DNA from 2 places in the Cutibacterium avidum 44067 genome. Region 2 is predicted to be linked to the other one. Evidence: predicted binding sites of a transcription regulator. Region 2 holds the regulator's gene; the other holds the start of a gene.
The links. Region 2 encodes HrcA, which represses chaperone genes, less so after heat shock. Its sites were predicted from a motif close to TTGGCACTCGNNNNNNNCGAGTGCCAA; they were not measured.
Positions count from the first base shown of each region.

Region 1: the regulator HrcA is predicted to act here: its motif matches at 8,021-8,047, upstream of groES (co-chaperone GroES).

Region 1 covers NC_021064.1:436,527-452,719, reverse strand. Annotated here, with positions in the region: gene PALO_RS02105 (GuaB3 family IMP dehydrogenase-related protein) at 1-663, opposite strand, end outside; gene guaB (IMP dehydrogenase) at 698-2,212, opposite strand; gene mptB (polyprenol phosphomannose-dependent alpha 1,6 mannosyltransferase MptB) at 2,309-3,808, opposite strand; gene PALO_RS02090 (alanine/glycine:cation symporter family protein) at 4,095-5,819, shown strand; gene groL (chaperonin GroEL) at 5,965-7,560, opposite strand; gene groES (co-chaperone GroES) at 7,572-7,868, opposite strand; gene PALO_RS02075 (LppM family (lipo)protein) at 8,075-9,010, opposite strand; gene PALO_RS02070 (LppM family (lipo)protein) at 9,140-9,967, opposite strand; gene PALO_RS02065 (THUMP-like domain-containing protein) at 10,015-11,178, opposite strand; gene PALO_RS02060 (hypothetical protein) at 11,430-11,855, shown strand; gene PALO_RS02055 (NUDIX hydrolase) at 11,877-12,371, opposite strand; gene PALO_RS02050 (C1 family peptidase) at 12,766-14,100, opposite strand; gene tsaD (tRNA (adenosine(37)-N6)-threonylcarbamoyltransferase complex transferase subunit TsaD) at 14,234-15,277, opposite strand; gene rimI (ribosomal protein S18-alanine N-acetyltransferase) at 15,270-15,719, opposite strand; gene tsaB (tRNA (adenosine(37)-N6)-threonylcarbamoyltransferase complex dimerization subunit type 1 TsaB) at 15,716-16,193, opposite strand, start outside.
Region 2 covers NC_021064.1:1,416,908-1,433,100, reverse strand. Annotated here, with positions in the region: gene PALO_RS06540 (carbohydrate ABC transporter permease) at 1-105, opposite strand, end outside; gene PALO_RS06535 (ABC transporter substrate-binding protein) at 102-1,394, opposite strand; gene hemW (radical SAM family heme chaperone HemW) at 1,534-2,724, shown strand; gene PALO_RS06525 (DUF3097 domain-containing protein) at 2,809-3,687, shown strand; gene PALO_RS06520 (inositol monophosphatase family protein) at 3,684-4,445, shown strand; gene PALO_RS06515 (MBL fold metallo-hydrolase) at 4,472-5,155, opposite strand; gene hrcA (heat-inducible transcriptional repressor HrcA) at 5,299-6,318, shown strand; gene dnaJ (molecular chaperone DnaJ) at 6,322-7,497, shown strand; gene PALO_RS06500 (16S rRNA (uracil(1498)-N(3))-methyltransferase) at 7,494-8,228, shown strand; gene PALO_RS06495 (DoxX family protein) at 8,344-8,754, opposite strand; gene PALO_RS06490 (RecQ family ATP-dependent DNA helicase) at 8,921-11,071, opposite strand; gene PALO_RS06485 (UDP-N-acetylglucosamine pyrophosphorylase) at 11,155-12,372, opposite strand; gene PALO_RS06480 (EamA family transporter) at 12,415-13,266, opposite strand; gene PALO_RS12860 (hypothetical protein) at 13,369-13,839, opposite strand; gene PALO_RS12855 (hypothetical protein) at 14,245-14,610, shown strand; gene tgt (tRNA guanosine(34) transglycosylase Tgt) at 14,736-15,977, shown strand; gene PALO_RS06465 (sensor histidine kinase) at 16,073-16,193, shown strand, end outside.

The DNA of each region.
Region 1 (16,193 bases), 980 kb from region 2:
GTGGGCCGCTCCCCCACCGAAGCCGACGAGCACGCCAGCCGCGCCGGTCCGCATGAGGTGCAGGGCCGTCTGGTAGGTCGCGCATCCACCGACGATGACCGGGACGTCGAGCTCGTAGATGAACTTGCGCAAGTCGAGGACGTCGTCCCCACTACCGACATGCTCAGCCGACACCGTCGTGCCACGAATGACGAAGAAATCAGCCCCGGTGTTGACGACGGTCTCGGAGAACCGAGACGCATTCTTCGGCGACAAGGACCCGGCCACCGGCACTCCGGCGGCCCGAATCTCGGCCATCCTGGCGGTGATGAGCTCGGCCTTGATCGGCTCGGAGTAGATCTCCTGCATGCGGCGGGTGGTGGCGACGTCGTCACCCAGCCCGGCCAGCTCCTCGAGGTACGGCGTGGGATCCTCGTAACGGGTCCACAATCCCTCGAGGTTGAGCACACCGAGGCCACCCAAGCGCCCGAACTCGATGGCCGTCGCCGGGCTCATCACCGAGTCCATCGGGGCGGCCATGATCGGGAAGTCGAAGGTGAGAGCGTCGATGCGCCACTCCAGGTTCACCATCTCGGTGCCGCGGGTGCGCCGGGAAGGGATGAGAGCGATGTCATCCAGGCTGTACGCCCGGGTGGCACGCTTGCTGCGTCCGATGTCGTACATAATTCCTTTCCTGCCGGATTCTCCGGCCCGCCCGTCAGTGGGCTGAGTAGTTGGGGGCCTCGACCGTCATCTGAATGTCGTGCGGATGAGACTCCCGCAGACCAGCCGAGGTGATGCGCACGAAACGACCACGCTCGTGCAGCTGGCCGATGGTGCGGGCGCCGGTGTAGAACATCGACTGACGCAGACCGCCAACAAGCTGGTAGGCCACCGCGCCCAGCGGGCCACGGTAGGCAACCTGACCCTCAATGCCTTCCGGGATGATCTTGTCATTCGTGGTGACGTCACCTTGGAAGTAGCGGTCCTTGGAGTAGGACAGCTTCTCGCCACGCGCTGACATGGCACCCATCGATCCCATGCCACGGTAGGTCTTGAACTGCTTGCCGTTGATGAAGGCGAGCTCACCCGGGGACTCCTCGCAACCGGCCAGCAGGGATCCGAGCATGACGGAATCGGCACCGGCGACCATGGCCTTGGCGATGTCGCCGGAGTATTGCAGGCCACCGTCCCCGATGACCGGCACGCCGTACTGGCGAGCAGCGCGGGATGCCTCGAAGATGGCAGTCACCTGGGGGACGCCGACACCGGCAACCACGCGAGTGGTGCAGATCGAGCCCGGCCCGATGCCGACCTTGATGCCGTCGGCTCCGGCCTCGCAGAGCGCCTTGGCGGCCTCGTAGGTGGCGATGTTGCCGCCGACGACGTCTACCCCCTTGGCAGCAGGCTCGGCCTTGAGCTTGGCGATCATGTCGAGAACGCCCTGGGTGTGGCCGTGAGCGGTGTCGACGATGATGAGATCGACCCCCTCCTCCACCAGTGCCATGGCGCGTTCCCACGAGTTGCCGAAGAAACCGATGGCAGCACCCACGCGCAGACGTCCCTGAGGATCCTTGGTGGCGTTGGGGTACTTGTCGGCCTTGACGAAGTCCTTGAGGGTAAACAGGCCGCGCAGCTTGCCGTCGGCATCGATCAACGGCAGCTTCTCGATCTTGTGCGCGGCCAGCAGGGAAAGGGCGTCGGACGGACTGGTGCCCACCGGAGCCGTGACCAGCGGGGCCGGGGTCATGACCTCGCGGATGAGGCGCCGCGGGTTCTCCTCGAAGCGCATGTCGCGGTTGGTGATGATGCCGACGAGGTTCTCCTCCTCGTCCACGACCGGAACACCGGAGATGCGGTAAGTGTGGCAGAGCTCCTCGGCATCGGCCAGGGTGGCGTCCGGGGAGATGGTGATGGGTTCGTCGACCATGCCGGCCTCCGAGCGCTTCACCTGATCGACCATCGCGGCCTGGTCCTCGATGGACAGGTTGCGGTGCAGGATGCCGAGGCCACCCTCACGGGCCATCGCCACTGCCATCCGAGTCTCCGTGACGGTGTCCATCGCTGCGCTGACAAGCGGGATTGCGATGTCGATGTTGCGGGAAACCTTGGTCGTCGTGTCGACCTGGGAGGGGATGACGTTGCTCTCAACAGGCTGGAGCAGGACGTCGTCAAAAGTGAGGGCCAGTGGTGCCAGCTCCTCAATCGTGGTCGGGCGGGAATCCGAGGTCATGAGCCACCTTTCGCCGGGATAAACGTCATCCTATCGCCGCGGGCGTCGAGGTCGCCCAGCCGATCGCCCCGAGCTGGCCGGGAACGCTGGTCGTCGTCAGGTCGTGGCCGTCACGAAGGCCCACGCCCTCGGGATCCGCCGGACGATGAGACATCCGACGATGACCAGCGGCAGGCACACGTAAGGCGACCAGTACCACTGCAGATGGGCCAGGATACTGATGGCCACCACTCCGACGATGACGATGTCGCGGTGGGTGCGACGCAATGGAATCGAGGCGACCAGGGCAAGCGGCCCAATGAGGTACCAGGGTTGCAGGGAAGCTCCGAAGACGGCGAAGGCGATCATGACCCCGGTCTGCAGTCGCAGCGGACTGCCCAGCTGGCCGATGGAGTCGTCCAGGCGTCGCAAGGATGGTACAGGGCCCCATCGGGCCCAGCACCACACCATCGCGACCAAGGTGAGGACCAGGCTGACGATGATGGCCGGGCCGACCAGCTTGTCCAGCGGGATTCCACCACTTCCCCGCAGGATCTGAACCACCAGGGCGATCGGTGAGTCGCTCGTCACGGAGACGGGACTGCCTGCCGTCGGGTTGAGCCATCCCAGTCCCAGACCACGGATGGCGGAGATCCCGCCGAAGACCGCCAGAGCCGGAATGGCTCCAGCAGCGGTGCGGGCGAGGAGGGCCGACCAGCAATTCCGGTTCGTCCAGCGGTGGCTGCCATGACGCACCGCATGGGCATGAGCCAGGGTGACGACGCCTACCCCGGCCAGCACGCCCGGCTGCTTGATGGTGCCGGCCAGACCGACGATCGCCCCACCAGCGACGAGTCCCAACCATCCACGTCCGGACAAGACCAGGTGGATCGCCACGATCAGCGCCGCAAGGGACAGGCCGATCTGGAGCCCGTCATTGTGCATGCCGCCGATGATGCTCAGGGTCGTCAGGGGGCAGCAAACCCCCAGCCAGAGGGCATGATCGGGGTCGGCGCCGGCATACCGCGCCAGCTGCGGCATCGCCCAGAACATCAGAGCGATGCCGATGATGGCCGGCACGCGCATCAGCAGCACCGACCACAACGGATCGGCGTGAGCGATCGTCACCATCGCTGCCTGGATCCACAGCGATCCCGGCGGATACACCGCCGTCGTACCCCCCCATGGAGTGCCGACGGCCTGACCAAGCACGCCTGCCAAACCCTGGGGAACCACGTAGGGGTCCAGGCCCTGAGCCAGGATCCACCCCTGAGCGGCATAGGCCCAACCATCCCGGCTGAGCAGCGGCGGACCGAACAACAGCGGTAGCGACCACGTGACGAGGGCGAGGAGGCGAGTGCCGACAAGTTTCCGGGAACGCAACCACGCGATGATCATGGCGCTCAGGCCGACGACACTGCTAGCAACCACGGCCACCCCGATGGGACGCACCTGCTCCGGCATTCCGGCATGGGGGGAACCCCATCCCCACACCACCATCATGACGGAGCCGACAAATCCCATCACGAGCACCTCGACGAGGCGGCGTCGATCGGGATGGGAATGGGCCAGCGCAGGCTGACGATCATGGAAGTGGGTCGTCGTGGTCATCAGCATTCAGCGTAGGGGAACCACACAGCCAGACGATGCGAGAAGGCACCGGTGTCGAGCGTTTCGGGCCAATTGTCACCCCCCACCCGCTAAGGTGCATGAGGCGGTTGTGCTCCGCCACAGGTGCGGCCCTGCCCCCTGACACGGGAGTGTGGTGTGGTCGTGCCCACCGGGTCTCTGGTCCCTGTGCGTGTTGAGATCGGTCGAGAAAAGACCGGTACCGCACTGCGGTGTCGCCGGGCTCGGTGTCCAACGTCGTCAACGGATAGGACCGTTCGTGCCACCTGGCATCATGTCATCGCCCGTTTCCGCAATTCTCGAGGCCCCGATTCCAGCTCCGCTGAGCTTGGACCAGGCCATCGACAAATTCTTCTCCCCCATCGCCACCGCCATTTCTGACGCGGTGTTCTGGGCCATCCCGTTGCCCGGAGGCAATGAATTCCCGCTCATCCTCGCGTGGCTGTTGGCAGCTGGAGTCTTCTTCACGATCCACCTGGGCTTCCAACAATTGCGCCCAGCCTCAATTCGCCATTCCAGCCATGTGGTGCGAGGACACTTCTCCCGTCACACCGATCCTGGTGACGTCACCAGCTTCCAGGCCCTTGCCACCGAGTTGTCGGGCACCGTCGGCCTGGGAAACATCGCCGGTGTCGCCATCGCCATCGCAACTGGCGGACCAGGCGCATCCTTCTGGATCGCTGTTGCCGGTCTGGTCGGCATGAGCGTCAAGATGTCCGAGGCGACCCTCGGCGTGAAATTCCGCGTCGTCAATGAGGACGGAACCACCTCCGGCGGTCCGATGTACTACCTCCGGGACGGCCTGGCCTCGATCGACAAGCCCAAGCTCGGTCGCGTCCTCGCCACCCTATTCGCCGTCTGCACCGCCTTCGGCGTCATCGGCGCGGGCAACATGTTCCAGTCCAACCAGGCCGCCTACCAGCTGGCGATGTTCGCCGGTGGCAAGGACTCCTGGATCGGCACCCACATGTGGGTTGTCGGACTGGTGTTCGCGATCCTCGTCGGCGTCGTCATCGTCGGCGGTGCCTCCAAGATTGGCGCTGCCACCTCCAAGATCGTCCCCTTCATGGGCATCCTCTACGTCATCATGTGTCTGGCCGTGATCGGCGCGAACATCACCGAAGTTGGTGACGCCTTCAAGGCCATCTGGTCGGGCGCCTTCACCGGCCATGGCATTGCCGGAGGCGTCCTCGGCGTGCTCATCGTCGGCGTTCAGCGCGCTGCCTTCTCGAACGCCGCCGGTGTCGGTACCGCGGGCATCGCCCACTCTGCCGTGAAGACCCGTCGCCCGGCCCAGGAGGGCTTCGTAGCGATGTGGGAGCCGTTCATCGACTCCGTCGTCATCTGCACCATGACGGCCATCACCATCATCATCACCGGTGTCTACAAGGATCACGACGCCGATGGTGTTCAGATGACCGCTCACGCACTCAAGACGGTTGCCCCGTGGTTCAGCTCCCTGCTGACCCTGGCCGTCGTCCTCTTCGCTTTCTCGACGATGCTGTCGTACTCCTTCTACGGCAAGAAGGCTGTTGGCTTCCTGTTCGGGAACTCGGCCACCGCCGAGCGCATCTACAACGGTATCTTCCTGCTCCTGCTGGTTGTCGGTGCGGCCACGAACATGGCCTCGATCCTCGCTCTGGCCGACGCCATGCTCTTCCTCATGGCTGTTCCGAACGTGATCGGCATGTACTTCCTCGCTCGGGTCGTGGCTCGCGAGATCAAGGGTCATCGGGAGCGTGTGGACGCCGGCGTCATTCCTCAGGTACCTGAGGATGCCCAGGCCGGCATGATCGTCGCCAACGAGGCCACTCCTGAGCAGCTCGAGACTGCTGACGAGGAGTACGCCCTGCGTGCGGCAGCCATGGACGCTCGTAGTGAAGAGCTCGATCTGGGACACACAGCCCCAGACACCGAGCGTGACTACCTGGATCACCTGCCCGAGGACCATGAGTTGTTCAACACCATGGACCGTGACGGCAAGCCGCTCAAGGACTGACGCCATCGCGTCGTGAGTGCACGGGGCCCGGGGAATGCTCCCCGGGCCATCACGAAGACCGACCGGTCACCGGCACGGACACATAGCAACGGGCCCCGGAACCAAACGGTTCCGGGGCCCGCAGTGATCAGCGAGGATCAGTGACTCACTTGTCGTCGTCCTCGTCCTCCGGCTTGTCCACCACGAGGGTCTCGGTGGTGAGCAGCAGAGCGGCGATGGAGGCGGCGTTGGCCAGCGCGGAGCGGGTCACCTTGACAGGGTCGATGACACCGTCGGCGATGAGGTCCACGTACTGACCAGTCTTGCCGTTGTAGCCGTGTCCGGGCTCCATCTCGGCAACCTTGGAGACGATGACATAGCCGGGCTCGCCACCGTTCTCGGCAATCCAGCGCAGCGGCTCGCGAACGGCCTTGGCGACGATCTGGACACCGGCCTTCTCGTCACCCTCGAGGTGAAGGTTCCCGTCAAGCACGTGCGCGGCATGGATGAGGGCGGAGCCACCACCGGCGACGATGCCCTCCTCGATCGCTGCACGAGTCGCGGAGACAGCATCCTCGATGCGGTGCTTCTTCTCGTTGAGCTCGACCTCGGTGGCCGCACCCACGCGAATGACACACACACCGCCGGCGAGCTTGGCAATACGCTCCTGGAGCTTCTCGCGGTCCCACTCGGAGTCGGAGTTATCGTACTCAGCACGCAGCTGGGCGACGCGTCCCTCAACGTCGGCCTTGGAGCCGGCGCCGTCGACGATGGTGGTGTTGTCCTTGGTGACGACAACCTTCTTGGCGCGACCCAGGACCTCGAGGCCCACCTGGTCGAGCTTGAGCCCGACCTCGGGAGCGACGACCTGACCACCGGTGAGGGTGGCGATGTCCTGCAGCATGGCCTTGCGGCGGTCACCGAAGGCCGGAGCTTTGACGGCCACCGAGTTGAAGGTGCCGCGGATCTTGTTGACGACGAGGGTGCTCAGAGCCTCCCCGTCGACGTCCTCGGCCACGATGAACAGGCTTCCGTGGGCGGCGATGACCTTCTCCAACAGCGGGAGCAGGTCGTTCATCGACGAGATCTTGCCGGAGTGGACGAGGATGTAAGGATCCTCGATCACGGCCTCCATGCGGTCCTGGTCGGTGACCATGTAGGGCGACAGGTAACCCTTGTCGAACTGCATGCCCTCGGTGAAGTCGAGCTCGGTGCCGAAGGTCTGGGACTCGTCGACGGTGATGACGCCGTCCTTGCCAACCTTGTCGAAAGCCTCGGCGATGAGCTCACCGATCTTCTCGTCACGGCTGGAGATGGTGGCGACGCTAGCCATGTCCGAGGTGGTGTCGATGGCGCGCGAGATAGAGCGAAGCTCCTCCACGACGGCGTCGACGGCCTTCTCGATACCGTGCTTGAGACCGACCGGGTTGCCCCCGGAGGCCACGGCGCGCAGTCCCTCGTGAACGAGGGCCTGGGCGAGCACGGTGGCGGTGGTGGTTCCATCACCGGCCACGTCGTTGGTCTTGGTGGCGACCTCCTTGGCGAGCTGGGCGCCGAGGTTCTCGTAAGGATCGGTGAGATCGACCTCCTTGGCGACGGTCACGCCGTCGTTGGTGATGGTCGGGGCTCCCCACTTCTTGTCGAGAACGACATAGCGCCCCTTCGGGCCGAGGGTCACCTTGACGGTGTTGGCGAGGGTGTCGACGCCGCGCTCGAGGGAGCGACGGGCCTCCTCGTCGAACTGAAGCTGCTTGGCTGCCATGTATCAGCGCCTCACTTCTCGACGACGGCGAGGATGTCGCGAGCGTTGAGGAGCAGGTACTCCTGGCCATCGTACTTGACGTCGGTGCCGCCATACTTGGAGAAGATGACGACGTCACCCTCCTTGACATCCATGGGAATGCGGGTGCCCTTGTCGTCAACACGACCGGGGCCGGCGGAGACGATCCTGCCCTCCTGCGGCTTCTCCTTGGCGGTGTCTGGAATGACGAGTCCGGAAGCGGTGGTCTGCTCGGCCTCGAGAGGCTGGACGAGGACGCGGTCCTCGAGCGGCTTGATCGTGGTTGCCACGTCAAGACCCCTTTCTACTGAAGACGGATTGTGTCGTTGTCTCTCGCCAGGGGTTGCGAGCCCCGAGCGCGACGGACCGTCGGCGTCGCGGGTGCTTCAGGTCCGTTGGCACACTCACCACGAGAGTGCCAACCACGAAAGTACACCCGTGGTTGGCACTCAGGCAACGGGAGTGCCAGAAACGGCCCTCCAAATATCGACACCAATCAGTTGGATCCGTGGTTCTTCCAGAAGTCATCAGGGTTTGAGGGCGGCTGCTGATCAGGCCGAGGAGCCCCGGTCGCATTCCCCGGGAGGTGCCCCCATGGCTGACCTGGCTGACTCTGGCTCGGGTTCTGGTAGGGCGACTGTTGTGCCTGGGGATTGCCCCGGTCGGGTTGACTGCCCCACTGTGGGGTCTGGCTGTTCCCCTGCTGAGGCTGTTGCCCCTGCGGTTGCCCCGGATATTGCATCGCCCACGGGGCATCACCGTTCTCCGGCTCGCTCGCCTTCGGACCCTTCTTCTTGAGCACGACAGCCACGACAATCCCGATGATCGCCAAGGCTGCCACCGCGACGACGATCCAGACCCACGCCGGCACACCATCGTTGCGCTCACCGGTGGCGCTGAGCCCCTCGCTCGAGAACACGTCCTTGGGATCGGTCCAGGTGACGGTGTTCCCGTCGACCTTGCTCGATCCCGAGTTGCTCAACACCTTGCCGGGGAAGATGATGGAGACCTTGAAGTCGCTGAGCATGCTCGCATCGAGGGACTCGGTGGAACCACCTGCGTCATTGAAATAACCCGCATTCATCTTGAAGGTCACCTTGTCCTTGTCGAAGGTGATCTTGCTGCCGTCATCCTTCTTGTTGTACTCGGCTGCCGTGATGTCGCCCGAATAGGTGCAACCGATGTACTGATCGTCCTCGAACTTTTCGCCCTTCGCGCTCGAGGCCCCGCCACCCATGCCCTTGACGTCACTGCAGTTGGAGAATTGGGAGGTGAGATCCTCCCCCGACATGTTGGCCATCGACTTGGAGATACCAACCGTGGCCTTGACGTGGATGTGATCCTCGTCCTTGATCTCCATTGCCGTATCGAATTTGACGCACCCGGCGAGCAACAACAGGGGCGCCAGAAGCAAGACCAGATGGCGTCTCATATGGTGCGAAACACTCAGCATGCCCACATGGAATCACAGGCATGGGGCCTGGCGGTAGGCCCACATGTGCAACCAATGAAACGGAGCCCTGGAAACCATATGGTTTCCAGGCCTCGTACGAGCTCGCGGTCAGTGTGAGTTTGGACCAAGCTCAACGCCAGGAGCATGGGGTGGCCGACGGCCTCCCTGGGCAGCCTTCCTCTTGTCCACGACCACGGCTGCGATGGCACCACCAATGGCGACGACGACCACCGCGAGAACCACCCATGTCCAGCCGGGTAATCCACCTCCGCGCTCGCCTGAGGCCTCCAGGCCCGAATACGATTCGAGGTCCTCGATGTCAGTCCAGGTCACGGTCTTGCCGTCGACCTTGCTCGCCCCCGAGTGACTGAGGACCTTGCCGGGGAAGGTCACAGAGACCTTGAAATCAAAGCCCTTGGCTGAGCCACCCAGTTCCGAGGGGCCAAACCCAGAGATGGCGTCCTGGAGACCAGAACCATCAAGACGGAACCGGACCTTGTCGTTATCAAAGGCGATGAAGATAGGACCGTCGCCCGCAAAACCCTTCGAAGGTGTGGTCGACGGTTTCGCACTACTCGAGGACGAGGATGACTGGCCCGTCAGCTCAGCGACCGTCATCGTGCCGGTCACCGTGCAGCCCAAATACTTGTCGTCGTCAAAGGGTTTGACCGTCATCTTGTCGGCAGCGTTCTCATCCAACTCATAGGATTTCTTGAGTTCTGAGCAATCGCGAAGCTCTTTCGCGACTTCCTCGGCCTCACTTCCCGCGAACTCGTCGAGGACCGACTTGAGAACTCCGACGGTCAAGGTTGCATCAACATGGTTTTCGTCCTTGATGACGAAACCAGCGTTGAACTTTCCGCACCCCGACAGTAGGAGGAGTGGAGTCAACAGCAGTGCAGTGAGGTATCTTGCCGAGTGCCGAGTGGCCACCATGAGCACATGACATCACAGATAGGCTGATTCTGGATACGGCTGGAGGATCAGCGCATTCGATCGCACACCAAAATCTTGGCGTTTTGCCTTGTCGGAGTGCAAATGAGAGTGACGGGACGTGGTCCAGAGGGCTTGAGCTTTCGTCGCCACGCGACGGGATCGACGTCAACACCGCGCTTCTTGATCTCGAGGGTTCCGACGCGGTGATCACGCACCCAGGAACGCAGCGTCTTGACGTCGAGAGGGAGTACCTCCTTGACGGCAAACCACGTCAACCACGGAGAATTCACCGGGGCGTCCGCAGTGAGGTAGGCGATGCCGTCAGACACCGTGTGCAGCGAGTCGTCAATCGCCGAGAGACTGCCTGCCCGAATGGCTGCCGGGTGAGGCTCAGCCACGAAGGGGCCCAGATCACCAACGTCCGGATCAGGTAGTGCACCGGGCAGCTCAAGGGTCGTCTCGGGGCTGACGAGAATGGCACGATCCCCTGACCAAAGGTCGCCAAACCCGGACCACAACGTCGCCTCAACCAGATCCCCACGATGACCCACGTAGGTGACGGGCAGGTCAGGCAGTCGAGAACGATCGACGCCTGGCCCGAGCTTGACGACACTAGGCGTCAGGGCAATCACCTTTTCGACGAAGGACCATGGCGGCTGCACGTCCGCCAGGCGCCAGGTCCGCCCTCGACCAGTGCGTCGAGCAGGGTCGAGCATGACGACCGTCGAGTCTGACGCGTCCTTGAGCAGGTCATCAACGACATCTGCGGCATCGGCGCACAGCACGTTGACTCCGGGCAGATTGTGACGGGCCAGTTCAGCGGTCGCCGGGTCGATCTCGACGGCCGTCACCCTCAACCCGGCATCGAGGTAAGCCCGGGAGTCTGCACCACATGCGCAGCCCAGGTCCACGACGTCCGTGAAACCTGCCGAGACCAGGCATTTTGCACGCCACCGAGAGACGTCGCCACGGGTGGCCTGCTCGAGTCCGTCACGGGTCCACAACATGTCTGCCCCGACCGGACCGACCTTGCTGACGGCTCGACGTCTCAGACTGATTTGGTCAAGGGCTGCGGCTGCCAGATCGGCATCCATGTGACGACGCAATCTGGTCGCGGCGGACAGCGAATCTGGATCAGACTCGGCGCCGGCGAGGCCGAGGGCGTCGATCCCTTCATCGCTGGCCAGACGGCGTGCCACGGTGAGATCCACGTTGCCACCATAGAGGTACTTTCGAACCGTTTGGGTACAATCTTCGGTCGAGACATCGCTCTGCACTGTTTTCCGTACGAGGAGCAATCAGTACCGTCGTGGCCATCACCACTTACGAGAATCGATCGAGATTCACCCAGCGCCTACAATCCTGGGGGTCCAGGAACGTGACCCCTGAGGACGATCCTTCGCGCCGTTCTGCAGGGTGGTACGTCCATCACTTCATCGGTTCAGCCTTCCAGCTCGGAGCCATGGCGACGACCTACTATGCGTCGCGCACGGAACCCCTCAGCATGGATGCCCACACCAATGTCAGCTGGGCGCTGCTCTTCGTGGCAGTCATCGTGATTCCCGGTCTGCTGACCTTTGCGGAGTCCTTCGTGAAGCCGGACGGCAGTGGCCAGGACTCCGTCACTGCAGCGACCCTCATGCTGGCCCCCTGCGGCATCATCGCCATGGGCATTCTGGCTGCGACACGGATCGTGACGACGCCAATCGCCTTCTCGATTCTGCTGCCAGTGAGCTTGGTACTGACGATCATCGCCCCCTACAGCCTGCCGGGCGGCAATCCGCGTGCTGACAGCATGTTCGCCGAGACCCACTACGGAGCGTGGAGCTCCCGCTGGGTCGCCCCGGTCATCTGCCTCATCCTGTGGATCGTCGGGCTGGCTGGCTGATTTCTCACCGTAGCGGCGTCATCACAGGGTCGAGTAGGACCACCCCGTGGGGCGACCACTGGCGTACGGCAAACAGCCATGGAACTGCGTGACCTCGGGGTCGAAGACCAACGGCAGGAAGTAGCGGTCCCCCTCCCACATCGGTAGCTCGTCGAGGGAGTCGATGCTCTCCCAGGTGAGCGGACCTTCCTCGTTCGCGTCAGGGATGGCGTCGGAAATGGGATGCCATGCGTCGACGACGAAGATGAAACCGAAATGGTCCTCTCCGTGACGACCGAACCCTGGCCACGAGACAGTGCCACGTAGGCGCATGGCATCAACCTCAATCGCAGCCTCCTCGCGCAATTCGCGCTTCATGCCAGCGACGACATCCTCCCCCGGTTCCACCTTGCCTCCCAGCCCGTTGTACTTGCCGAGCTGCTCGTCGCCAGGACGTGCGATGCGATGCACCATGAGAACGCGCTCTCCGTCAGGGTGCATGACGAAGCCAAGGGTGGTGAGGATCGGGGTCATCATGGGGCCATCCTCTCAGGGCGCAGGACAGGACGCTAAGTGGGACGCAGGGCCGCCACGATCCGACGTGCTCGCTGCGAGAATCGACATTTTGCAGCCCCGGGCAGTACGGATCCTCCCCGTCGCCTTCGACGCAGGATGACGACCCCCGGTGAATCTCGCGGAATCCTCACGTTGTTCGTGCGCATCTGTGAGCACTCCCACCGCTCGCCCGTGGTACTCCCGGTAAAACAGCACCGCCCTACCACCACAGATGGTAGCCGTTCCCTGAGTTAACGGATTCCGCACGCGCGGTAAGAGTGCTCATACGCTGAGCTGCCCAGGACGGTAAGAGGCTCACACGCAGAGCTGCCCGTCCGCAGAAAAGCGGACGGGCAGATCCGTGTCGGCAGGGGACTCACATCATGTCGTACTGTGGCAGGACGATCGGCTCCTGGTCGCACGCCTCGGCAATCTCCTCGGACACCCGGGAGCGAGGCACGATGACGTTGTAGACGTACTCGTCGAACCACGAGTCGTTCATCGTGAAGAACCCCTTGCGGCCCACCTCGTCACCCCAGGAGTTCTCAACTCGCCAGCGCACCGGGACACCGTCAACGAGGTCCACACCGACAACGGTCATGGCGTGGGTGCCACCAGACTCGCGCAAGCGCAACCTCTCGGCCTTGGACATTTCCATGTCGATGCCGTAGAGGGCCTCGTAGTCATGCAGCTTCGCATCCCAGACGCCCAGGTCCTTGTCGAACTGCTTCTTGACGTCGCAGGCGAACCAGACCGGCTCGCCTGCTGCGATGGAGTCGATGACCGCCTTCTTCATGACGTCCAGCTCCACCGACAGGTGCCAGTAAGGGGTGCCACCCTCCATGTACGGGGTGTGCTCGTAGACGTAGGTGCGACCGACCGGGTGCTCCTCGCGCGGGTCATGGGCCAGACTGATCCACGGCTCGAAGGCCTGCGGCACGATCTCATGGGCGAACTCCAGCGGGGTGTAGGTGCCCTTGCGGTGGAAGTTCTTGTCCTTGTCGCGGTACTGCCAGGTGAAGCTGGTGGGCGGGGTACCCAGGTGAATCGCGAGGATCCGCCACACGGCGCTCAGGGCCTCGCTTCGGGCTGCCTCCATCTGAGCGGCTCCCCCAGCCACGTCAGAATTGGTCGCGGCGTCACGGATCCTTCCGATGCCTCGACGCAGCACCGTCGACAGGGCACGGTTCATCTGCAAGGTGTTGCCGGCCGACTCGGTGTCGGGCATGGTCCATGAGGGCACCACGCCGTACTTGGCGACAAGGTCGGTGAACTCCATCCACCATCCGCCGTCCTCGGCCGGGTAGTCCATGATGGCGCGCACCTCTTCCTCATCAGCGTCACGCGATGCCGTGGCGATGGCGCGAGCAAGGGTGTGGTTGGCCTTCTCGAGCTTGTCGAAGAAGGCGATGTAATTCTGCGAGAACTCGAGGTCGTCGACCTTGAGCTCGTCGATGACTTTGGCACGCAGGACGTTGAGCCCCGCGAATTCCCAGCACCGTCCGGAGTGCTTCTGGTCGGTCACCTTCCAGGAATCCAACCGCTCGGAAGTCGTCTCGTCGATGCCGTTGACCAAGGTGCGATCCAGGCTGACGGTGTCGGCTCCGGTGCCGGTCACCGCATTCTGAACCAGCCGCCCGGTGACGTCGTTGGCGAAGGACTCGGCGCGAAAGGCGCTGAAACTGGCATCGAGAACGAAGGGTTCACTCATTCCTCATCCATTCCTGTCGATTACTGATGCCCCACAGAATGGCACAGCGGGGCAAACGACGAGCAGGTTCTGACCAGCAGTATTCAAGCGGCTTCGCGTTCACGTCCCCAGAAGACCGCCGACATCCACCACCTCAGACAATCACCTTTTCAATGGGCAGCCCGGAATCAGCGGAGATGTCCATCGACGACGGTGACAGGCCAGCCTTGACGACCTGCACACCGAGGGCAGCGATCATCGCGCCATTGTCGGTGCACAGCCCCGGACGCGGGCGTCGCAGCTCGACTCCAGCAGCCTCCATCCGCTCGGCGAGCAGGGTGCGCAGCCGCGAGTTGGCCGCCACTCCCCCACCGATGAGGAAGTGCTTGAGGTCGTACTCCTGGCACATGTCGACGGCCTTGGCGGTCAGCACGTCGGCAACGGCCTCCTGGAAGCTGGCGGCGACGTCCTCCACCCGGAACGCGACCCCGTCACGCTGCTGGGTCTCGACCCAACGACTCACCGCCGTCTTGAGGCCGGAGAAGGAGTAGTCGAAGCGGTGCTCGACCATGTCGTGACGGGCCGTCAGTCCGCGCGGGAACCGGATGGCCCTGGGATCTCCCTTGGCAGCGGCCTTGTCGATGACCGGACCTCCCGGGTACGGCAGGCCGAGCACTCGCGCAACCTTGTCGTAGGCCTCGCCAGCGGCGTCGTCAATCGTCGAACCCACCTCGACGACGTCGGTCGCGATGCCATTGACCCGCAACAGGCTGGTGTGGCCGCCCGAGACCAGCAGAGCGCCACAGGGCATCGGCAGGTCCCCGTGCTCGAGAAGGTCGACGGCGACGTGTCCGGCCAGGTGGTTGACGCCGTAGAACGGCTTGTTGAGCCAGCTTGCCAGCGCCTTGGCAGCCGACAGACCGACGACCAGAGCCCCGGCCAGACCTGGACCAGCCGTCACTGCGATGCCGTCGAGCTCGGACAGGTCCACCCCCGCGGTGTCAGTGGCCTTCTCCAGCACCGGGACGATCGCCTCCAGGTGAGCCCGTGACGCCACCTCAGGGACGACCCCGCCGAAGCGCACGTGCTGCTCCATCGAGGAAGCGACCTCGTTGGCGAGCAGGTCATTGCCACAGACGATGCCGACTCCGGTCTCGTCGCAGGACGACTCGATGCCCAGGATGAGCGGTTCAGACATGGTTCTCCTCGGTTGTGGTCACGGACATGACGAGGGCGTCAACCCCGCCGCCGTAGTAGTTGGGTCGCTGGGAAATCGTCTCGAATCCGAAGCGTCGGTACAGGGAGATGGCCGGGTCATTGTCGCGGCGCACCTCGAGCATCATGGTGTGGCATCCCCGGGAGCGTGCCCAGTCGATGCCACGGGAGAGCAGTTCGACGGCCAGTCCATGCCCTCGTGCCGCGGGCGTGACCATGATCCGGTCCAAGTCGGCGACGTCGAAGCCGTGAAAGGTGGCGACGGCCGCGACCTCGTCCTCCCCGGCGACCAGCGTGAGGCGGTGGTCGGCCGGCGATATCTCCTCGGCCCAGGAGGTCCGGGACCACTGCCGGGACGTGTCGAAGCTGGCCTGCTCAACGGCCATGACGGCATCGAGATCGGCCGGGCTGGCGACTCTGGTCATCGCTTGATGCCGGGCAGGGTCAGGCGAGTCGGGGTCAGGGTGGCCTTGCGCGTCGTCGGGACGGTGGCGTCGGGGTCGCGCAGGTAGAGCGGCTCCAGACCGACGTCGGGCATGGTCTGCCAGGACGCGGCGAGCACCCCGGCGTCCAGACGCTCCGGGGATCCGGGGGTGGGCGTCAGACCGCGAACCGGGCATCCCGGACCGCCGACCGGAATACCCTCGGGCAGTTCCTCGGGCCGGGTGACGTTGGGGCCGTCGAGACGGTTGCCGGAGGCGTCGTAACGAGCCCAGTACAGCTCGTGGCGACGGGCGTCGGTGCACACCAAGAACTCGCCGTCGACGCCGTCGTCAGCCCACTGGCGGGCCAGGACGTCGAGGGAGCAGACCGGGTGCGGGGTGAGGTCGGCCAGGTGGGCGAGTACCCGCCCGGTGGCCACCCCGACGCGCAGTCCGGTGTAGGGGCCGGGGCCGACC
Region 2 (16,193 bases):
GAACGGCGCAACGAACAGGGCAAACCAGAGGTTACGCCCCTGGTGCCCCCGAACCCGCTGCCAGAAACTGCGGGTGGGGGGCACCGAGACTGCCGACGAACTCACTTGTTGACGCGCTTGAGCTCGGCCTTGGCCGTCGACTGCACTCCGGCAAAGGCCGACTTCGGGTCTGCACCCTTCTTGACGACGTTCGTGAGCGCGGCGCTGTAGGCGTCAGAAATTTTGGAGGTCCAGAAGAGGCTCGCGGCCTTGCCGTGCTTGTCGACCATCTCGGCAGCGGCCTTGCCTGCGCCGCTGCTGATCTGGGAGCACTTGTCGGTGAGGTCAGGCTGCGACGGGATGTGGGTGCCGTAGGAGTTGGCGAAGTCGACCTGCTTGTCGGTCTGATCGACCCACAGCCACTTGGCGTACTTCTTGGCGGCCTCGACGTCATTGTTTGCTCCCTTGGCAGCGACACAGGAACCGTAGGCGCCGAAGGGCACGGCCTGCTTGCCGGACTTACCGATGGCAGGGAACGGGATGACGCCGAAGTCGTCCTTCCACTTCTTGGAGATGTCGCCCAACGACCACAGGCCACCCCACTGCATGGCGGTCTCGCCATTGGTGAAGGGGGAGGCGTCGAACCAATCCTTGGAGGCGGCAGTCAGCAGGGCGCCGGACTTGTAGAAGTCGCGGTAAGCGGCGACGGCGTCGAAGAAGGCCTGCTCCATGAAGGCGACATCAGTGTGGTCATCGTTGAGCTGGTCGAATCCGGAGGCCCAGATGAGGAGGTTGCCGAGCACACCGACGCCACCGTCGTTGCCGGCGAAGAAGCCGCCCATCTCCTTGGTCTTGACGGCCTTGGCAGTCTCGACGAGCTGCTCGAAGGTGGTCGGGGCCGACAGCTTGGCCTTCTCCAGGGCCGACTTGCGGTAGTAGAGCAGCTGCATGTCGACGACCTGCGGGATCGCGTAGATCTTGCCGTCGAGGGTCATGCGATCTAGCACCGGCTTCGAGAACTTGGACTTGGCGTCACCGATGGTGTCGGTGAGATCAACAACCTGACCCTTCTGAATCATGTCGAGGGTGGCGCCGTACTCAGACTCGAAGACATCAGGGATGCCCGATCCGGACAGCAGGGTGGTGCTCAGCAGCTTCATGTAGTCGGTACCGGGGTTCCATTTCACGGTAACCGTGGCGTCCTTGTAATCTTTGGCGTAGCGATTGACGGCCTGCTGGACCCCCTTCTCGCCGTATTCGTGGTACCACTGGACGATTTTTCCGGAGCCACCCGAAGCGGCGCTGGACTTCGAGTCGGTGGAGACGCCACCGGTGTTCGATCCGCATGCGGTCAGGACCGCGGCAGTGGCCAAACCGGCGGATGCGCTGAGGAAGTGACGGCGAGAGAAATTCATGACGGCAGCTTAAACCTCAAACTGTTGAAATTTCACCCGTTGATCGTGGTGTTCGCCATTCGAATAGCTGTGGACTCGTGTGGCTGAGCCGTCTTCGGCCCAGATGGCATCATGCAAGGGCCGCATTCGCACCTTGGACATCAGGAGGACCATGACTCACGCAGACGGCGACCTGCCCCAGCTCCAGGCAGCTGACGGCCCATGGAGCATCTATCTGCACGTGCCGTTCTGTGCGTCCCGGTGCGGATACTGCGACTTCAACACCTATGTGCTCTCAGCCATGGGGGAGGACGCCATCTCTGGTTACCTGGAGGCGGCTCATCGCGAGTTGGACCTCGCTGGGCAGATGTGGAGACGGCGTCCGGCGGTGTCCACCATTTTCTTCGGGGGAGGCACTCCGACGATGCTCACCCCGGCCCAACTGGGAGAGCTCGTCGATCACATCCGTACTGCGTGGGGGATCGACGACGACGCCGAGATCACCACGGAGGCCAACCCGGAAACCCTGGACGAGGATGTGCTTTCTGGGTTGCTCGCGGCCGGGATCAACCGATTGTCCATGGGAATGCAGTCCTCCGATGAGTCCGTCCTGACGATTCTGGATCGTCGTCACCGGCCCGGGCGTGCCGTGGAGATGGCAAGGCTGGCCCGCCAGGTGGGATTCGACGACGTCAGCCTCGACCTCATCTTCGGCACTCCCGGGGAGGACATGGATTCCTGGCGGTGCAGTCTCGAGGCCGCGCTGTCGGCCGAGCCCGATCACGTCTCCGCCTACTCCCTCATTGTTGAGGAGGGCACCAGGCTGGCAGCGCGCATCCGGCGTGGCGAATTATCGATGACTGACGAGGACGACCTCGCCGACAAGTACCTCATCGCCGAGAAGGCCCTCACCGAGGCGGGGTACGTCAACTACGAGGTGTCGAACTGGGCCCGGTCCCGCGACGGTCATGACCACCGGTGTCGTCACAACATGGCGTACTGGCTGGGACATGACTGGTGGGGGATTGGTCCTGGAGCCCACTCCCACGTGAACGGGACGAGGTGGTGGAACGTCAAGCATCCTGCTATGTACCGGAGCAGGCTGGCCGAGGGTCGTCTGCCCGTCGAGGACCACGAGGTCCTCGACACGGAGCAGCATCATGAGGAGACGGTGCTGCTGCAGCTGCGTCTGGCTGACGGGTTGCCGTTATCCGAGCTGACGGAGGTGGAACGTCACCGGGCTGACCACGTCGTGGAGCAGGGACTCGGGGCGATCCAGGGCAGTCACCTGGTGCTCAACCTGGCCGGGCGAATGGTGGCCGACAGGATCATCACGGATCTGCTGGTGTGAGGTCATTGCGCGGGTGGCCATGCCGGGCGGGTCATTTCAGCTGGTGATGCACGGCTTGTCGTCATGGCCATGCGTGGCAATACAGTGGCTACCGTGATCGACCGGTATTCCCACGACGTCCTCGCAAGTGGCTGGCGCACCTCTCACATGAAGGCAAGCGTCGATATGCCATTGGAACTCGACATGGTCGTCGAGGATCCATCGAGCGGATACGTCGGGGCCGTCGTCGCGTGGCAGAACGGCTTGGTCGTGCTCGAGGATCGCAAGGGCAAGCGCAAGTCCTTCCCCATCGGTCCGGGTTTCTGGGTGGACGGCAAGCCCGTCAATCTGTGCATCCCCCCTCGTCAGGGCAGTGCCAGCATCAAGCACACGGCGTCGGGGTCCGTTGCCGGAGCGGCTGGGCCAGCCCGCGTTGCGCTTCCCAGCCGCATCTACGTCGAGGGTCGTCACGACGCCGAACTCGTCGAGAAGATCTGGGGAGACGACCTGCGCCACGTCGGGGTCGTCGTGGAATACATGGGCGGTATGGACGACCTGGTCGGAATCGTCGCCGAGTTCAAGCCGGGCCCCGGGCATCGACTGGGAGTGCTCGTCGACCACCTCGTCGCCGGAACCAAGGAATCCCGCGTGGCTGACGAGGTGAGACGCGGCGGATATGGCGAGTACGTCATGATCACCGGACACCGGTTCATCGACATCTGGCAGGCCATCAAGCCCGAGCGGATCGGACGGAAGGGGTGGCCGGAGGTTCCGATGGACGAGGACTTCAAGCTCGGCACCCTGAAACGTCTCGGCCTGCCACACTCCACCCAGGCCGACGTGGGCAAGGCCTGGCAGGCCATGTTGAAGAGGGTGCGCGACTGGCACGACCTGGATCCACGGTTCAACACCGAGATGGAGAAACTCATCGACTTCGTCACCTGTGACCATGTCGACGAGCTGGACGATGGGGAGACGGCATGAGTATCGACGCCGAGACGGTCTGCGACCTCATCCGGGACGTCAGTGCCAGGATCATCGACCCGCGGTTCCGGTCCCTGAATGATCACCAGATCCACCAGAAGAAGCCCGGAGACTTCGTCACCGACGCAGATCGTCAGGCCGAGAAGGAGCTTGGTGCGGCGCTGACCAAGCACGCCGGTGGGGTCGTCGTCGGGGAGGAGTCCGCCTTTGCCGACCCGACCATCCTCGACGCCGTTCCGGGCGCCGACCTGGCGTGGGTCATCGATCCCATCGATGGCACGAAGAACTTCGTCCACGGATCGGTGGACCACGGGGTCATGCTCGCTCAACTTATTCGTGGCGAAACGGTGAGGGCCTGGATCTGGCAGCCCCAGCACGGCCACATGTGGTGTGCTGAGCGCGGTGCCGGGGTCACCTGCGACGGTCAGACGGTGACCCGCGACGGGTCCCACATCCCGGTTCGCGCCGCGACGACCCATGAGGCTTACAAGATCGCCTCACCACAGGTGGAGTGGCGGATGTCGAAGTGGTGCTGCGCGGTGGACTACCCACTGATCTGCCTGGGGGAGAACGACGTCACCGCCTATCAGCACTCCTACCCATGGGATCACCTGCCTGGCACCCTTATGGTGCGCGAGCTCGGCGGGGTTGTTCGGACTGTCGACGGGGCGGAGTACGGGCCTCGCGAGATGTCGGGAACACTCGTCGTCGCAGCCGACGAGGATGCCTACCGGGTGGTTGCTGAACTGCTGCGCTGAGTTAGCCGTGCGGGGCCGGGTCCGCATCAGGCCAGCTGGGGAGGAACGTGCCCGGTCACCGGGGTGAGCGGGATCTCGACGGGGACTCTCTCGGCGAGATCGGCGCGCTGCTTCATGACGGCGGTCGCATCGATCGGGTGCCCGTGGCCAGGTACGTAGACGCCTACACCATCGGTGCCGGTGATGACCGAGTCAATGGCGCGCGGCCAGCCGCGGACATCGGTCGTCTCGTCGGACTGTGGCTCCCCTGCGGTCTCCACCAGGTCCCCGACGAAGGTCACCTTCTCGTCGCGGACGATGACGACGAGGTCCCCGTCGGTGTGGGCCGGACCGGGGTGGATGACCTCGGCGCCGACGCCGCCCAGGTCGACATAGGCCATCAGCGCGATGGGATGGTCGACCCGGAGATCAGGACAGTGAGCCAGGGCGGCCTCATGCATCCAGGTCTCAGCCCCGTCAATCCCAGGGAGCCCGCCGCTGTGGTCATAGTGATGGTGGGTGATGACGACCCGATCAACCGGACGACCTAGCATGCATGCCGCCGACATCGCCAGGGCGTGTCCCTGTTCAGGAGCCGAGCCGGTGTCGATGAGGAGGACATGATCGTCACCGGCGACCAGTCCGCAGGTGACGGCTTCTGGTTCGACGACGGCCGTCCATACCCGGGCAGTGAGAGCGGACCACTGGGGAGTCTCGGGATTCGTCGACATGGCCACCAGTGTGGCACGTCCCGGGGGGTGCGCTGCCAGCGAGAGAGGCAGAAGGACGTCAGGTGAACGCGATAAGGTGGCACTCGGCACCTGAGAGTGCCAAAGTGGGACTTGTACCCGATGGGATCGCGTGAGGAGGGATTGTGCTCGACGACCGCAAGCTCGACGTGCTCAAGGCCATCGTCACCGATTACGTCTCCAGCAAGGAGCCGGTGGGTTCCAAGGCTTTGGTGGAACGCCACGGACTTCGGGTGTCCCCGGCAACCGTTCGCAATGACATGGCCGTCCTGGAGGAGGAGGGGTACGTCACCCACCCCCACACCAGCGCCGGTCGTATTCCGACTGACAAGGGGTATCGCCTCTTCGTCGACCGGATCGCCACCCTCAAACCGCTGTCCGGGCCAGAGCGCCGGGCCATCCAGGCCTTCATGACCGGAGCCGTCGACCTCGATGACATCGTGCGTCGCACGGTGCGACTGCTCGCCCAGATCACTCACCAGGTCGCCATCATGCAGTATCCGGTGGCGACGACGGCGACGATCCGTCACCTCGAGTTGGTGAGCCTGTCGACCGACCGCATCCTCATCGTCCTCATCATGTCCTCGGGGTCGGTGGAGCAGCGGATCGTGGAGCTTCCCGGTCACGACGAGCAGAATCTTGTCGCCCTTAGCGCCCGGCTCAACCGGGCCCTCGTCGGTCTGACGGTGGCAGAGGCCGTCGACTCCCTCAATCGGCTTCTTGACGAACTCGGGCCGGCTGAGGGGCCGCGCGCGACCTCCGTCGTCGCGACCGTCCTGGAGATCCTCGCCGTCGACCCATCCGCCCGCGTGGTGGTTGCCGGGGTTCCCAATCTCACCGCATTCGGTGCACAGTGGGAGACGACGGTGCGTCCGGTTCTGGAGGCTCTCGAGGAGCAGGTCGTCCTGATGCGATTGCTCGGCGAGGCCACCGCTGGAGAAGCCGGTGAGGTCACGGTGCGTATTGGTGCCGAGAACACTGACGTGCCCTTCCAGTCCACCTCACTGGTGGCAAGCACATATGGATCCGACGATACCCTGTCGAGTCTCGGCGTGGTCGGACCCACCCGAATGGACTACCCCTCAACCATGGCAGCCGTGCGAGCCGTGGCCCGTTATGTGGGCCGGTTCCTGGCAGAAGGATGATCCTTGAGCAACGACTACTACGAGATTCTCGGTGTTTCCCGCGATGCGAGCGCCGACGAGATCAAGAAGGCTTATCGCCGCAAGGCCATGAAACTCCACCCCGATGTCGCCGGACCGGGATCCGAGGACGAGTTCAAGAAGGTCCAGGAGGCCTATGAGGTGCTCCAGGATCCGCAGAAACGCGCCGTCTTCGACCGTGGTGGTGACCCGAACGCCCGCATGGGCGGATTCGGGGAGGGAGGATTCAGCAGCGCTGGATTCGACTTCACCAACCTCGTTGACGCCATGTTCGGTGGTGGAACCTCCTTCGGTGGTGGCGGACGTGGGCCACGCTCCCGGACCCGGCGAGGTCAGGACGCCCTGGTGCGGATGTGCCTGAGCCTGGCCGAGGCGGTGTTCGGCGTCACCAAGCCGCTGGAGGTCGACACCGCAGTTGTGTGTCCCAAGTGTCAGGGCAAGGGGGCCGAGTCCGGCTCCGAGCCCGTCACCTGCAACACCTGTCAGGGACGCGGTGAGGTCATCACGGTGCAGCGTTCCTTCCTGGGCGACATTCGCACCAGCCAGCCTTGCCCGACCTGTCGTGGTTACGGCACGGTCATTCCGGATCCGTGTCAGGAGTGCTCCGGTGAGGGACGAGTGCGCACCACCCGCACCATCAACGTCAAGATTCCTGCTGGTGTTGCCGATGGCAACCGGATCCACCTGGATTCGCAGGGAGAGGTGGGGCCCGGTGGTGGCCCGGCAGGTGATCTGTACATCGAGATGACGATCAGCCCGCATGAGGTCTTCACCCGCGAGGGTGACAACCTCGAGATGGTCGTCACGATTCCGATGACGGCGGCTGCGCTGGGAACCAAGGTTCCGGTGCACACCCTCGAGGCCGATCGCGAGGACTTCGAGGAGTCCCAGAAGTCGGTCACCGTCGAGGTGCCGGCAGGAACCCAGTCGGGAACCCGCATCGTCGTGCCTGAGCGGGGAGTGCCGCGGCTGCGTCGTGGCGGTCGGGGTGACCTGGGCGTCACCTTCATTGTTCAGACACCGACCAAGCTCGACTCCCACCAGAAGGACCTGTTGCGCCAGTTGGCCGAGGTCCGCGGGGAGACCAAGGTGTCGGCGTCCGTGGAGAAGTCGGGTGGACGCGGCATGTTCTCCCGCATCAAGGAAGCCTTCGGCGGATGAGTGACGCCTGCTTCCTCGGGGAGGTTGCCGGGGCCACGCCCGGGTCGGTGGTCGAGATCACCGGTGCGGAAGGCCACCATGCCGGTTCGGTGCGCCGCATTCGGGTGGGGGAGTCCGTCCTCGTCACCGACGGCGTGGGACATGCGGTGCGCGGACCTGCCGTCGAGGTGACGAAGGGATCCGTGAGCGTCGAGGTGACCGAGGTGCTCGAGGTCCCTGTCACGGCTCACCGCTGGGTTGCCGTCCAGGCCCTGCCGAAAACCGACCGCGCTGAGCTTGCGGTGGCAACCCTCACCGAGATGGGTGTCCACGAGATCTTGGCCTGGCCGGCCGATCGCAGCATCGTGCGCTGGAAAGGCGACAGGCAGGCCAAGGGTGTGGCGAAGTGGCAGGCGGCTGCCCGTGAGGCCACCAAGCAGTCACGACGATTCCTCGTTCCCCAGGTTGAATTGGCGCAGACCAAGGATGTGGTTGAGAGGATTCGCGATGCTGACGCTGCCTATGTGCTCCACGAGTCGGCCACCGAGCCTCTGGTGAGCCAGGACCTGCCCGAGTCTGGTGAGGTGATCGTCATCGTCGGGCCTGAGGGCGGCATCACCGACCAAGAAGTTGAGTCCTTCGTGGCTGCCGGAGCTCGCCCGGTCACCGTCTCCGATGGGGTGTTGCGGACCTCGACCGCAGGCGTGGTCGGCCTCGCCCAGTTGCAGGCCATGGTCGGTATGGCTGAGTGAGAGCATCCCGCAGCGCGTCGTACCTGGCATGACGATGGGGCCGGACGGATGATCCGTCCGGCCCCATCATTGGCGTGGAGAGCGTGTCGCCGTGGCACGACGGCATCTCAGTGGATCACTTCTTCTTGGTGGCGCCACCAAGAGCGACGGCGAGCAGGCCGCCGATGAGACCGAGATTCTTGAGGAACTGGATCTGCTCACCGATCTTCTCGTCGTCATCCTTCTCCCAGAAGGGGTGGCCAGCGAGAGTCACGGGGACGAGCTGGGCAGCCAGGATGGTGGCGGCCAGACGCGGCTTGATGCCGAGGGCCAGCAGGGATCCAGCGGTCAACATGGTGCAGCCGTTGGCCTTGACCAGCAGGTTGGGATCAACATCGGGGATCTGAGAGGTAGCTGCCTCAGGCAGCTTCGCGAGCAGTCCGTCGACAGCGCCGGAAAGCTGATCGGCGCTCTTGATCTCGCCGAGGCCTCCGGTGATGAAGATCGCCGACAGAGCGGAACGGGCGGTGAACTTGGCAAGGGACATGAATCCTCCTGGCTGATAGGTGCTACTTCCATCGTGCCCCACCACGGGTCGCTGGGGTGGTCGCGTTCGCGTTTAGGTGACGAATCCACTTTTGTTTCATGACGACAACACAGAGACGGTGGCGGTGACGGACGAGTGGTGCGATTCGTGCGTGATCCCCGGGGTGTCACTGGGTCAGCGCGAGTGCCAGCGGCAGAACAGGGCCAGACCCAGCTCGCCTCAACAGGCGTGCGCCGACAGTCATCGTCCATCGCGTGGATATGACGTCGTCGACGAGGAGAACAGGGGCGCCGCCGAGGTGGGACAGGCGGGACATGAGTTGTGGCCCGACGCTGAAACGATCATGCACGTCGCGGAGGCGATAAGCCGAGTTCCTTGACGGATCGAGACGTGGGGCATTCTCTGCGAGATCGAGACCGCCAAGATCCTGGAGGCGGCCAGCGCGGGCGAGCCCCGAGGCGAGAGAGTCGATGAGGTGAGGTCGGGTGACGGATGCCACTCGGACCACGGCGGCTGGACGATGCTCCCAATCCCACTCGGCCAGCACCCGGATGCAAGCCTTGGCCAATGCTGGGGTGATCTCGGTGTCGATGGGCACGCCGTCGGCGTCGTTACGAAGCAGGTCTCGCAACGGGCCGCCCCAGCCCAGATCAGAGAGCCTGGCGATGACCCGTCCTTCCTCGGCCGTCTCGTCGGCGCTGATGCGACCTTTGAGGCCAATTCCCAGGGTGTCCATGCCTGACGGCCAGGTCATGCGCGGTTCGACGGGAACACCGACCCGATCCAGGGTGGTCGTCGCCGAGGACGATGCCGCCGGGTCAATGTCCGTCGGGTACCAAGGTCCGGCGCAAACATCGCAGCGACCGCAGGGAGCCGCCGACGGGTCGTCGAGCTGTCCGGTGAGGAAGGCCATCCGGCAGGTGTCCAGCCGTTCGTAAGTGAGCATGGCCTGTTGCTCATCGCGTCGCGCCTGGGATATCCGCTCGTAGCGCTCGGTGTCATGGATCCACGGCTTTCCGGTCGCCCGCCAACCACCACGAACCTTCTCGACCGCCCCATCGACCGCCATCACCTTGAGCAGCAGATCGAGCTGACTGCGTTTGATGTCGACGCGGGTCTCCAACGCCGGCACCGACAGCACCTGACCGTTGGACAGTGCTCCCAGAGTAGTGTCGGCACGTTCCTGGGTAGGCATGGATGCGGTTGCGAAGTAGGTCCATATCCCCTGGTCCTCAGGACCCGGAAGCAGCAGGACGTCAGCGTTCTCGGTGGCGCGGCCGGCCCGTCCGACCTGCTGATAGTAGGCGATGGGGGAGTTCGGTGCTCCCAGATGAACGACGAATCCCAGATCGGGTTTGTCGAACCCCATGCCGAGGGCACTGGTGGCGACGAGGGCTTTCACCTGGTTGTTGCGCAGAGCCTCCTCGAGGACGGCCCTTTCCTCCGGGTCCGTGCGTCCGGTATAGGCCTGCACTTGGTGTCCGGCCTCGGCCAGTGCTCGAGCGGTGTCCTCCGCCGTGGAGATCGTCAGACAGTAGATGATCCCGGAGCCGGGCAGTTCACCCACGTGCTGCACGAGCCAGGCCAGACGATCGGCTGGCCTGGGCAGGTTGAGCACACCGAGACGCAGAGACGTCCGGGCCAACGGCCCGCGCAGCACGAACACGTCGTCACGGTCGTGGCCTGGTGCGATCTGTTCGGCGACGTCCTGGACGACTCGCGAATTGGCGGTGGCCGTCGTCGCCAGCACCGGGATCTCGGCAGGCAGTGCCGAGACGAGATCCCGGATACGTCGGTAGTCAGGACGGAAATCATGGCCCCAGTCCGAGATGCAGTGGGCTTCGTCGATGACGAGCATTCCCAGTCGCCTCACCAGATCAGGCAGTTGCTCACTGGCGAACTTCGGATTGACGAGTCGTTCCGGAGATACGAGCAGAACGTCGATCTCGTCAGCGTCGAGACGACTGGTGATGTCAGCCCACTCCGTGACATTGGCCGAGGAGATCGCGGCGGCTCGCACACCTGCGCGCTCCGTTGCAGCCACTTGGTCGCGCATGAGGGCGATGAGAGGGGAGACGATGAGGGTCGGTCCGAAGTCGGCAGCTCGTTGCAACAGAGCAGCGACGAAGTAGACCGCCGACTTTCCCCATCCGGTGCGTTGCACCACCAGTGCACGTCGGCGGTGGGCCACCAAGGCCTCGACCGCCTCCCACTGGCCGGGGTGGAACTCGGCATCATCGCGACCGACGAGACAGCGCAGGATTGCCAATCCGCGGCTGTGCAGGTCACCGTCCGGTGCTTCAGACATTGGTGTCATGGCCCCTCCCCTCGACGCTCATCATGGCTGTGGACGCCGACAGTTTCGGGTCGAGGCTCCGGAACACCAGGAGAACAGCGAAATCAGAACGGCAACGGCAGCTGGTCGATGACGTCTTGAGCCTGGGACTGCTGGGCGGAGACGATGCTGCCGAGCCACTCGACGATGGCTGTCTGGGTGGTTTCGTCGAATCCCTGCACGACGTCGAGGTACTCGGCTCCACTGTTCGCGGCAGCATCACAAAGCCGCACGACGTCCCCGGGAGCCTGGGCGTCGACGACGTCGAGGGCGGACAGGAAGGCGTCACGATTCTCGATCAACTGAGTTCGGCCCGCGTCAGTCGGCTGTACCTTGCCAATGAGGGACCTGAGCCTCTTGACCCGCTCGGCGCGCGCCGAGACGAGGTTGTCGAGGGCTCCCTGCCATACCAGCCCGGACAGCCGGTCGCGCGACATGAAGAGGCGACGAATCTGGCGGTACCAGGCCTCCAGGGCCGACAGGTTGCCGAGGTAGGTGACGTTGTGGGCGATGATCCTGTCGAGCTTGGCGTAGCTGGCCGGGGTCACCGGACGCTGCCGACCGGCGGGCGGAGGAGTGAGGACGAGCTGGTCGTCGTCGGGGATGTCGTCACGCAGGATCGACCCAGCCCCGACCACGGTTCCGAATCCGGTCGCCACCGGACCGACCGTCCCACCCTGACCGCCGAGGAAGATCGGGTGCTGGTTGAGCAGCACCCCGTGCGGGACGTCGCCGAAGAGGGATGCCGTCGTCTTGTCGCCGTCAGGAGTGAAGTTGAAGTGAATGTAGGACGACCCGACCTCGGAGTGATCCGACCGAGAGGTTCCTCCGGCCATGAGGACGTCACAGAAGTTGATGAGGCTGCCGAGGGTGACGAATGGCAGCAGAACGGTCTGCTTGAGGCCGACGGTGTGGGCCCCGCTGGCCTCTTCCTCGAGGATGGTGCCGCCACGGACGTGCGCGCCCGATGCCATGTTCGCTCCGGCCAGGAAGACGGCGTCCTGGGCGAAGCCGCCCTTGAGCTTGACTCCGGTGCCGAGCTGGCAGTCCTGGATCGTCATGGGGGTTTCGTCGCCGAGCACGCACCCGGCGGAGATGACCGTGCGACGGCCACGAATCCGACATCCGGGGCCAATGACGACACCGTCACCGCTGATGTTGTCGACGTCGACGTCGTCGTCAATGTCGACGGTCAACGGATTGGGGATGCGAACACCCCTGTCGATGAGTTTGGCCACTTTCTCCAGGCCACGCGGTTGCAGCGCAGGGGAGTTGACGTCCATCGATGGTCCTTTCGGGGTGGCGGTTCGTACCGACCAGCGTAGTCAGTCGTGCTGACGGCCGCGGGCCATGACGAGCCAGGCCGCTGCGACGACGAAAGCCATGCCGACCATCTGCACCGGGGTGAGGGTCTGGCCCAGGATGAAGAATCCTGCAGTTGCGGCCACGGCCGGTTCCATACCGGTGAAGACGCCATAGACCGTGGTGTCAATGTGGCGCAGGGCGTACATCTCCAGGCTGTAGGGCAGGGCGGAGGACATCAGAGCTACCACGAGACCAATGAGGAGGTGACGGGGCTGGACGAGGTCAGCCCCCTGGGCAACGAATCCGATCGGCAGCAGGACGACCGAGCTCAGCGCGATGGCCCACCACAACCCCTCGAGCTTCGACCAACTCGCCCCGACGAGCTGTGCTGACTTGGCGTAGAGGGCCCAGAAGATACCGGCGGTGAAGGCCAGCAGGAGGCCGAGAATGCTGATGCTGGCCCAATCGGCATTGAGGGCACCGGAGACCCCGACGACACCGCCCAGAGCGAGCAGGATCGCCAACCAGTCACGCACTGAGTGGCTTCCCAGGGCGGCCATCCCCAGTGGCCCGAGGAACTCGACGGTCACCGCCACACCCAGCGGCAATCGCTCCAGGGAGAAGTAGAAGGCGGTGTTCAAGCCGCCCAGGGCGATGACCAGAGCCAGCACCCTCATCCAGTCGTCGCGGGTGTGGCCGTGTAGATGAGGTCTGACGACAGGGGCCATGAGAAGGGCGGCCAGCGACATTCGCAACGCAACGGTTCCCAGCGGTCCCACCTGAGGGATGAGGGTGGCAGCCAAAGCTCCCCCGATTTGAACTGAGAGGACAGCTCCTAACATGAGAAAAACTCCGCGCACGGGGCCCACCATAGTGGCGTACCTGCCACGATCATGGCGCTGCTGTCGGTTCGCCGTGCCCTGGAGGGTCTGGATCGATGCCCCACACTCGGTGTATCGGTTCTGTGGCTGACCTCAGCGCGGCACCACCAGGGCGAATCCTGACAGGGTCAGGCCGGTGAACAAGCCTCCGGAGCGTTCTTGGGCTTTCTTTGCTGCTGATGGGTCCACTTCTTTGATCATGGCGCCGGTTTCCAGGTCGTAAAGTCTGATGACAGGACTGTCGGTGGCGGTGTCGACCACCCCGACGGTTTTGCCTTGGATTCGGGGTGACTTTCCCTGGTCTGCGGCCAAGTGGGTGTTCACGATGAGGCGGGATTTTCCAGTGGTCAGGTCAGTGGCCACGACTTGCCCGGACAGGAGGGTCCAGATGAATTCATGTCCCATGATGACCGCGTCTGAGCCGCTGTCCTCGCGGACTCCTCTGCCGTCGATCGTATTGAGGGGTTTCCCGTGTTCATCGGTGATCGGGATCTGCCGGGCTGATCCTGTTTCCAGATCAAAGAATGCCAAGGTGGTTTGGGGATATGTCGCTTTTTGTTCCATGACGTTGCTCCCAAGCGCACGACGAGATCCCTCCCGTGGCATGCGAGGCCGCTGTTGGGGGTCAATCCCCACCGGGGTCTCATAAGAGTTCCGAGATCTACTGTTTTGTGGTGCTGCCGGTCGACACGGAATAATTGTACCCCTGAAGGGTCATGGTTTGTGTTATATGATAGCCCGTAGATCTGATTGTTACACAGTATAATTTCAGACACCCAGTGCGGTATGTGCATCGAAGCGCCGTTGGTGAATTCGAGGAGGAATGTGTACCCGTCGGGATTTGATGGATCCTCGCCCCAATTTGACAAGAAGGCGAATTCTCCGCCGCCGAGGGGGTATGGGTTGATGAATTGTGAATCCGGTACATAAGAATCGTGACGGGGTATGATCCTAGTTCCGGATTTCCCTATGACGTACATGTTGGAAAAGTCAATGAAGTCGACATTTCCATCACTATCGGAGCTGGCTTTGGTGTATCGGGGTGCGTTTTCAAGTTTTTTGAGTTCATGGGTGGTGTCGCCGTCGAGGGACAGAAAACCCGAGCGATTGAAGATGGGGTCATTTGGTTGGCTCCAGGATGCGGCGATCCTGACGTCGTCGGGAAGCGTATCGGCTTCACTGATGGAACTCGTTCTGACTTTTCCGCACGCGCTGGTCGTGATGAGACAGATCGCCGCGACCATGCAGGTCGCGAACCTTGTGCGCTTGTGTCGATTGCGTGTTTCTCTCATGGTTATTGGCGCGGTTTCCATCCTCAGTACTTCCCGGAGGTGAGCCACATTGCTCACAGCGTAGCCACAGGCTAGCAGTAGGGGCCGTACCGGAGAGGGACAAGGTGGTGTCCCTGGTCCCCTCTGGCCCGGCGCGCCCAGGGGGGACTCGTCAATACAATGACGCCCATGCCATTCGGATTCGACGTCACCTCGCACCTCGACGACTCCTATGGGCGCACTGGCGTCATCCACACCCCGCACGGTGATATCGAGACGCCGGCCTTCGTCGTCGTCGGGACCAAGGCCACCGTCAAGTCCCTGCTGCCTGAGTCCGTGGCGCAGCTGGGAGCTCAAGCCGTGCTGGCGAATGCCTACCACCTCTTCCTGCAGCCGGGGCCAGACCTCGTCGACGAGGCTGGCGGACTGGGACGGTTCATGAACTGGCCCGGCCCAACCTTCACCGATTCCGGCGGCTTCCAGGTGCTCAGTCTCGGCGCCGGGTTCAAGAAGACCCTGGCGATGGACGTCTCGGAGCTCACCGAGGAAGACGTCATTGCTGCCGACGCCGACCGCAAGGCCATGGTCGACGACGACGGCGTCACCTTCCGCAGCCCGCTCAATGGTGACCTCCATCGCTTCACTCCTGAGGTGTCGATGGGGATTCAGCACCATCTCGGTGCGGACATCATGTTCGCCTTCGACGAGCTGACTACGCTCATGAATACCCGCTCCTACCAGGAGGAGGCGTTGGAGCGGACGCGACGGTGGGCCGAACGCTGTCTGGCTGAGCATCGTCGCCTCACCGAGGCCCGGGTCGGCAAGCCGTACCAGGCTCTCTTAGGGGTCATCCAGGGAGCCCAGTACGAGGACCTGCGCCGCAAGGCCTGCCGGGATCTGTCGCAGATGGAGATCGACAGCCAGCGTTTCGACGGCTTCGGCCTGGGAGGTGCCATCGAGAAGGTCAATCTCGGGCGGATCGTCACCTGGTGTGCCGAGGAACTTCCGGAGGATCGTCCCCGTCACCTGCTGGGCATCTCCGAGCCTGACGACCTCTTCGCCGCCTGCCGTGCTGGTGCCGACACCTTCGACTGCGTCAATCCCTCCCGGGTGGCCCGCAACGCCGCCATCTACACCGTCGACGGGCGCTACAACGTCAACACCGCTCGATTCCGGCGTGACTTCGGTCCGTTGGAGGAGGGCTGCGACTGCTACACCTGCACCCATTACTCCCGTGCCTACCTCCACCACCTGTTCAAGGCGAAGGAGATGCTTGCCAACACCCTGGCGACGATCCACAACGAACGCTGGACGGTTCGGCTCGTCGACCAGATACGCGCTGCCATGCGTAACGGGGAGTTGGATGCCCTCGAGACCGAGTTCATGGGTCGCTGGAATGCCAATGGTGGAAGGCTGGCCAAGGCCAACTGACAAGCCTGTTCTCCCTCATCTCATCCTCGCGACGGAGGAGATTGACGGCGCCACTCGTTACGCTCGGGGACGTGCGAGAGTCGATCGTGTCCTTCATGGCGATGGACGACCTGTGGCGTCGGCGAGTGCCGGAGCAGAAGGGCTGGCAGATCCCGGGAGTGGGGTTCCTGCCCGCTGTTGACGTGCTCGTCGGGGTGCTCGTCGCTCTGGCTGTGG